DNA from 3 places in the Paenibacillus sp. FSL R10-2199 genome. Region 2 is predicted to be linked to each of the others. Evidence: riboswitches for the same ligand, from Rfam matches in the RefSeq annotation. Region 2 holds a riboswitch; each other region holds the start of a gene.

What was found. A riboswitch is a leader RNA that binds a small molecule or an ion and turns the genes downstream of it on or off. The one in region 2 is predicted to bind thiamine pyrophosphate.
Region 1: linked by a shared signal. The riboswitch ahead of NYE33_RS25290 (ABC transporter ATP-binding protein) and the one ahead of NYE33_RS01950 (ABC transporter substrate-binding protein) in region 2 are both predicted to bind thiamine pyrophosphate.
Region 3: linked by a shared signal. The riboswitch ahead of NYE33_RS29285 (thiamine phosphate synthase) and the one ahead of NYE33_RS01950 (ABC transporter substrate-binding protein) in region 2 are both predicted to bind thiamine pyrophosphate.

Annotation. Positions count from the first base shown of each region.
Region 1 covers NZ_JBBOBO010000001.1:5,763,794-5,766,056, reverse strand. Annotated here, with positions in the region: gene NYE33_RS25295 (ABC transporter permease) at 1-168, opposite strand, end outside; gene NYE33_RS25290 (ABC transporter ATP-binding protein) at 149-916, opposite strand; TPP riboswitch at 1,044-1,146, opposite strand; gene NYE33_RS25285 (TetR/AcrR family transcriptional regulator) at 1,215-1,895, opposite strand.
Region 2 covers NZ_JBBOBO010000001.1:453,174-455,436, forward strand. Annotated here, with positions in the region: gene NYE33_RS01945 (hypothetical protein) at 1-889, shown strand, start outside; TPP riboswitch at 962-1,072, shown strand; gene NYE33_RS01950 (ABC transporter substrate-binding protein) at 1,204-2,263, shown strand, end outside.
Region 3 covers NZ_JBBOBO010000002.1:266,566-268,828, reverse strand. Annotated here, with positions in the region: gene NYE33_RS29290 (SDR family oxidoreductase) at 1-713, shown strand, start outside; TPP riboswitch at 908-1,010, shown strand; gene NYE33_RS29285 (thiamine phosphate synthase) at 1,124-1,798, shown strand; gene thiS (sulfur carrier protein ThiS) at 1,782-1,985, shown strand; gene NYE33_RS29275 (thiazole synthase) at 2,072-2,263, shown strand, end outside.

The sequences.
Region 1 (2,263 bases), 5.3 Mb from region 2:
ATGCCTGTCTTCCATCAGAGCAATCCAGATGGCAGTGGGAGCCGGCAGGATGAACGGAGGAATCAGCCCCAGCCGGGACACCGTTTCCCAGACCGCAAGAATCAGCAGCACAAGCAGAATAGCCGGGCTGTACTCCCGCAGCAATCTTCTATAGAAGACGGTTGTCATACAGCTTCAGCTCCAAATCCTGCCGCAGGGCAACAAACTGCGGTTCGTAATTCTGACTATGATGTCTGGGGCGGGAAAGACCGGTGATGAACTCCTGCATACCGCCCCCGGCACTGCCGGTCATCAGATAGATGCGGTCACTAAGCAGAAGCGCTTCTTCAAGGTCATGGGTAATGAACAGCACAGTCTTGTCCAGTCCTGACCATAATTCCAGCAGCCAGCGGTGAAGCTCCCGCTTGGTTATGGCGTCCAGTGCCCCGAACGGCTCGTCCAGCAGGAGCAGCTCATTCCCGGCGGCAATGGTGCGGAGTACCGCAACCCGCTGGCGCATGCCGCCCGACAGCTCATGCGGATACGCAGCCCCCGTATCACCAAGACCGAACTGCTGCAGCATGCTGCGGATCTGAATAACGGCTTCCTCTTTGGAGCCGTTCCGCTTCAGTTCCCAGGGCAGCAGGCAATTGTCCAGTACGGTTCTCCAGGGCAGCAGGAGATCCCGCTGCGGCATATAGCCGACCTGGCCGAGCCGCTCCGAGGCGTTATTAGGCGGTTGCCCATGCAGGGCAACCTCGCCGCTGCCGGGTTCCAGCAGGCCGGCGATAATCTTGAACAGCGTACTTTTGCCGCAGCCGCTGGCACCCACGACGGAGATGAACTCGCCGCGGCGGACCTTCATGGAGATTCCGGAGAAGACCGGAGCCCTTGAAGCTGCGCCGAAAGAATAGGACAGGTTAGCGATGTTGATCATAGGATGGGGAAGCAAGCCTCCTTAGGGAAAAGTGTTTACGCTACGAAAACAAGAAAGACCCATCCATTTCCGGAGGAAATGAATGGGCCTGAAGGTACAGTCAGTTTGCAAAGACGCGGAACCGCTGATACATTCTGCTCCACTTCCCTCCGCTGGTATGATCCAGATCAGGTTCCAAGGGTCCGGAGCTTAAGCTCCGTCTCAGTCGGCCGACTCCCCTAGTGAAATAACAGGTGCTATTGAATTCGTAATTGCTACTTAATATACCATAATTTCCCCGGTTGTAAAGAGCCTGTGCTCAGCGCTTGGAGAGGCCGGTGATGAACAACGCAACAATTCCCCGCGAGATTTCCTCTTTGGAGGAGCCGTTCCGTTTCTGTTCATACAGGTAAAGATCGGGACTAAGTACAGAGATCAGCGCTGTGGCAGCGAAGCGGGGATCGATCCCGATAATCTCTCCATTCGCGGATGCGCGGTGCAGAAGTTCACCCATAATCACTCCGAGCCGCTGGAAAAAAGGATGTTCGAACTGGGTAAGCTGCTTCTTGCCGGTGAATTCGGATTTGATCATGTTCAAGAGCTCCGCATATTGCTCAATGAAACCAACGACCTGCTCAATGCTGCTCTGCAGATGCGCGAGGGCAGCCGTTTCACCAGCGCTGGCAGCAAGCTGCTGTTCCATCCCCGACAGAAACTGCTCGGTGCTGTCCAGCAGCAGGGCCGAACAGATTTCGCCCTTATCAGTGAAGCGGCGGTAGAGCGATCCCTGCCCTATACCAGCCCGTTTGGCGATGCCGTACATACTGACAGCTTCGAGGCCGCTCTCGGTGAACAGCTGGCGGGCCGCCTCGAGTATCCGCTGCATATAAGGATCTGCGGGTTCTTTTGCAGCGATGTCTGTGTTCACTGTGTTATCTTTGTTCTCTATGATCCCCGGAGCTGATGTTACAGGTTCAACTTCTGTCTCTGTTTTTTTCATGATGTCCCCTTTCATATAAAGTAAATCCTGCCCATAATACAACATTTCCCTCATTCGATCGGCCTAAATCCCAAATTGTTGTATAAAATGCATTATTTCAGCTTGTTCAAGCAGTTTAACAGAACTATTCTTGCATTTCATACAACAATCCATCCGGAAACCCGGCTATCCATGAATCAAAGCTGCAAAATATACAACATTTATGCCTACAGTGCGTCCTAAGAAATCTCTATTCTGCCGGTAAACGAATCAAGTGTGGGGAATTGGCGTATTCCGCTTGACACATCGGACAATTGTCCGTAGACTATGAAATGCGAACGCGGACAATTGTCCGTTCACTAATTATATAGACAAACCTGCCCGCAGGT
Region 2 (2,263 bases):
TCAGGCAGACATTGGAGGGGACCGTTATACCTTTACTTCCAATATGCGGTCTTCTGCATCCGGAGACTGGTATGCAAGCTACAGTGCTGCACTTCCCGGAAATTTGGAGCTTGAAACCGCTGAACCGGTTACTCTGTATATCAATGCAGCAGCAGTCGGGCCACTGGTGCTTCAAGCACCGGTGACCGCCGATGATCTGCAGCATTTAGGCGCAAGCGATGTGCACCAGGATGTGCGGATTACGGCTTTTCCGGTTCGTCTGGATGACGGACTTGTCCGCGTTGAATTAGTTCCGGCCCTTTCAGATTCGTTCTCTGCCGTCCATTCTTATTCATTGGAGCCGCTGGTATCCTGGAATGGCCTGTATGTCGAGAATGCAGAGGGAGTCAAAGCAAAGGTTGAACCTCCTTCAACCATGGTCTACCCGTCGGAGTTCTCGTTCCGGGAATTGGCATCAGCTGAAGAACAGTCTTACAGGGTCGTCATCCCTTACATCGAAATAGCGGAACGAAAGGCACTCTCCCGGGAGGTCGTTCTGCCGCTGCCCGCCAGCGGGGAGAGTGCGCCCCTTCATATTACCGCTGAAATTGCCGGTTTCCCGGTAGAATTCACCCGCATTGAACGCAGCAGCGAAACGGCTGTCAGTGTAGATGTGGATGTGAAATTTGACCCGGGAGCGGCAAAGTCACTGACGCATTTCTTCATCCGCTATCCGGGTTCTGGGGACAAATATTCATACGGCTGGCAGGATACCGAGACATTCCCAAGAATCTTGAAGACTCTTCTTCTGGATGCAGAGCCCGGCGCGGATACGCTGCGTTTTAGAATGTCGGAGCCTCTATTCCTGCTCAAAGGCCCCTGGATTCTGCCGCTAAAGCTTGAAGATTAGGACGGGGAGACTGGACAACCGCAAGAGCGGCGTCTATAATACACCGTAAGAACATAGCAATACCCGTGAACTTCATAGAACCAGGGGTGCTGGAATTGGCCGGCTGAGATTGTATCCCACAAGATACTGACCCTTATACCTGATCTGGATAATGCCAGCGTAGGAATCTTCATTCAACCCCGAGCCCCTTCATGGGCCTGAAGTTGAACTCACCTTGCGCAAGTAACTGGCGTCCCGGTCTCCGGGGCGCTTTTTGGTATGGGTTACTCTGAATTTTGGAAGACTAGGGATTGCTGGAAGGAGAGAGAAGAGAAATGGGAGTCAAAAAAGTATTACCGCTGCTGCTCAGCTCTATGCTTGTGCTCGTGATGGCCGGATGCGGCAACGGGAACGTCAACCCGGGCAGCAATGCCGGAGGCAGCACACCTGCCGCCGGGAACAGCACCGCTGCACCTGAAGCAACCGCAGCCGCCAGTACCACCGACGCGCCTAAAGAATTGACCCCGGTTAAGATTGCGCTGGACTGGACGCCGAACACGAATCACACCGGCCTGTATACCGCCAAGGAGCTGGGATATTACGCGGAGGAAGGTCTTGACGTGGAGATCGTGCAGCCGGGTGCTGCCGGATCTGACACCATGGTTACTTCCGGTGAAGCCCAGTTTGGCATCAGTGCACAGGAGGCGCTCACCCTGGCCCGCCTGCAGGATGTGCCGCTCGTCTCCATCGCCGCTATCATTCAGCATAATACCTCCGGCTTTGCCGCTCCGAAGGACCGCAACATTAAGACGCCGAAAGACTTCGAAGGCAAAACCTACGGAGGCTGGGGCTCTCCAGCGGAAAAAGCAGCTATGAAAGCCATCATGGACCCCGATGGCGGAGACGTCTCCAAAGTGAAATTGGTGAATATCGGCGAAGCTGACTTCTTCACTGCGGTGAAACGCGATATCGACTTTGCCTGGATCTTCTACGCCTGGACCGGGATCGAAGCCGAGCTGCGCGGCGAGCCGCTGGATATGCTGTACCTGAAGGATTATGCGCCGCAGCTGGATTACTACACACCGGTGCTGACCACCAGTGAGAAGGAAATCGCCGAGCATCCGGAAGTGGTGAAGGCTTTCCTCAAAGCTACGTCGAAAGGTTACCAATACGCGATCGACCATCCGGAAGAAGCGGCCACGGTCCTGTCTGATGCCGTGCCTGATCTTGATCCCGAGCTGGTGCTGGCCAGCCAGAAATGGCTCAGCCCGAAATACAAGGACGATGCCGCCCGCTGGGGTGAGCAGAAGCTAGAAATCTGGCAGAATTATGCCGAGTGGATGTACGGCCTGAAGCTGCTGGACAAACCGCTCGATGCCGCAAGTACATTTACGA
Region 3 (2,263 bases), on a different contig from region 2:
GGGACAGTGGAATCGGGCGTGCGGTTGCCGTTCATTTTGCCAAAGAAGGCGCAGATGTGGTGATATCCTATCTGAATGAGCATGAAGATGCGGAAGAAACCAAACGCCAGGTGGAGCAGGAGGGTCGGAAGTGTATTCTGATCTCCGGTGATATCGGGGTCGAGGCCTTCTGCCAGGATCTGATTAATAAAACCATTGAGGGACTCGGCAAGCTGGACATCCTGATCAACAATGCGGCAGAGCAGCATCCGCAGGATAAGATTGAGGACATTACCGCCGAGCAGCTGGAGCGGACGTTCCGGACGAATATATTCTCCATGTTCTATCTGACCAAGGCAGCGATGCCCCATCTCAAAAAAGGCTCCACGATCATCAACACTACGTCTATCACGGCGTACCGCGGCAGCCCGCAGCTGCTGGACTATTCGTCCACCAAAGGAGCAATTCTCAGCTTCACCCGCTCCCTGTCGATGAATCTCGCAGACAAAGGCATCCGCGTGAATGCGGTAGCACCGGGCCCGATCTGGACGCCGCTGATTCCGTCTACGTTTGACGCGAAGAAGGTCAGTGAATTCGGCGGCACCCAGCCGATGAAGCGTCCGGGACAGCCCGAGGAGCTGGCACCGGCCTATGTGTATCTGGCTTCTGACGATTCCTCTTATGTAAGCGGTCAGGTCATGCATGTGAACGGCGGCGAGATCGTTAACGGCTGACCATTGGCACTGCTATGTAAGCCGGATCAGTTTATACTGGTTTAAAGAATCAAACGTTCAACAGATGAAAAGTCAGCCGGAAGGCTGGCTTTTTTGCCGCTTCATCCGCTTGGAGCAAATGATTGAATCTATTAAAGAATAGCTCTTACAGGAATAATATGCTAATATACAAACTGCAAGAACAATAGAATATGAACGATCACTAGGGGTGCCGCAAGGCTGAGACGAACATATCTGTTCGGACCCTTTGAACCTGATCTGGTTTATACCAGCGTAGGGAAGTGGAGAATGAATAATGCAGCGGGGGTAACGGCTTACCCGGTATTCCTGCTTATATTCCGGACTGCTTCCTGATACAGGGGGCGGTCTTTTTGTATTTTCCGGAATGCCGTATAGAAGGGAAGGTGAAGGTGTTGAAAGAACTCCATTTGATCTCGGACGGGAGGCTGAATCAGGAGCAGTTTGCCGGACTGGCTGCTGCTGTACATACCACGGTGGATTATATCCATCTCCGGGAAAAAGCCCTGTCCGCACAGGAGCTTCTGGCTGCCGCTGAGCGGTTGCTCCAAGCAGGGGTTCCTCCCTCTAAGCTGGTCATTAATGACCGGATTGATGTGGCTCTGGCAGCAGGGGCAGCCGGCGTCCAATTGGCTTGGCACAGCCTGCCGCCTGCCAAGGCGCACGGCATTGCCCCGGGCCTGCGGCTGGGCAGGTCGGTGCATTCCCCGGAGGAAGCGGCACGCGCCGGACAGCAGGGAGCGGACTTTTGTCTGTATGGACATGTATTCCCCACGGTCTGCAAGCCCGGACAGCAGGAACGGGGCCTGGAGCAGCTGGAAGTGGCCGTCCGCTCCAGCAGTATACCGCTGATTGCTATCGGAGGCATCACACCGGGCAATACCGGAATCGTTCTGTCGAAGGGGGCTGCCGGAATAGCCGTAATGTCCGGGATATGCGGAGCGATGGACCCTGCTGGCGCCGCTCAGGCCTATAGATCATCCGTTCAGGCCGCAGCGTATGCTGAAGTCCTGAATGACTCCCCATACCGGGCAAAGGAGGTGAACTGGAATGAATTTGACCGTTAACGGACGCAGAGGAAGGTATGAAGAGAGCTGCCGGACGCTGGCTGATCTTCTGGCCCGGCCTGAGTGGACCGGGAAGCTGGTTATTGTGGAGCTGAATGGTGAGCTTGCCGGCAGAGAGGTTTATGAAGATACATTGCTGAATGAAGGTGACCGAGTTGAGCTGGTTCATTTTGTCGGCGGAGGCTAGGTAACTGGTAACTGTGCGTGCGGCAGATGCAAGAATGCAATAAGCAATTAAAATAAAGGCAACGACTTATCACAGGAGGCGATATGATGCAGGATCCTTTGATTATTGGAGGAGTTACTTTAACGAGCAGACTGTTCATCGGGACCGGAAAATACAGCCGCAACACTCTTATTCCCGAAGTGATCGCCCGCTCGGGTTCACAGGTCATTACGGTTGCCCTGCGCCGGGTAGATCCGGAGAGCAAGGACAATATTATCAGCCATATTCCTTCCCACATG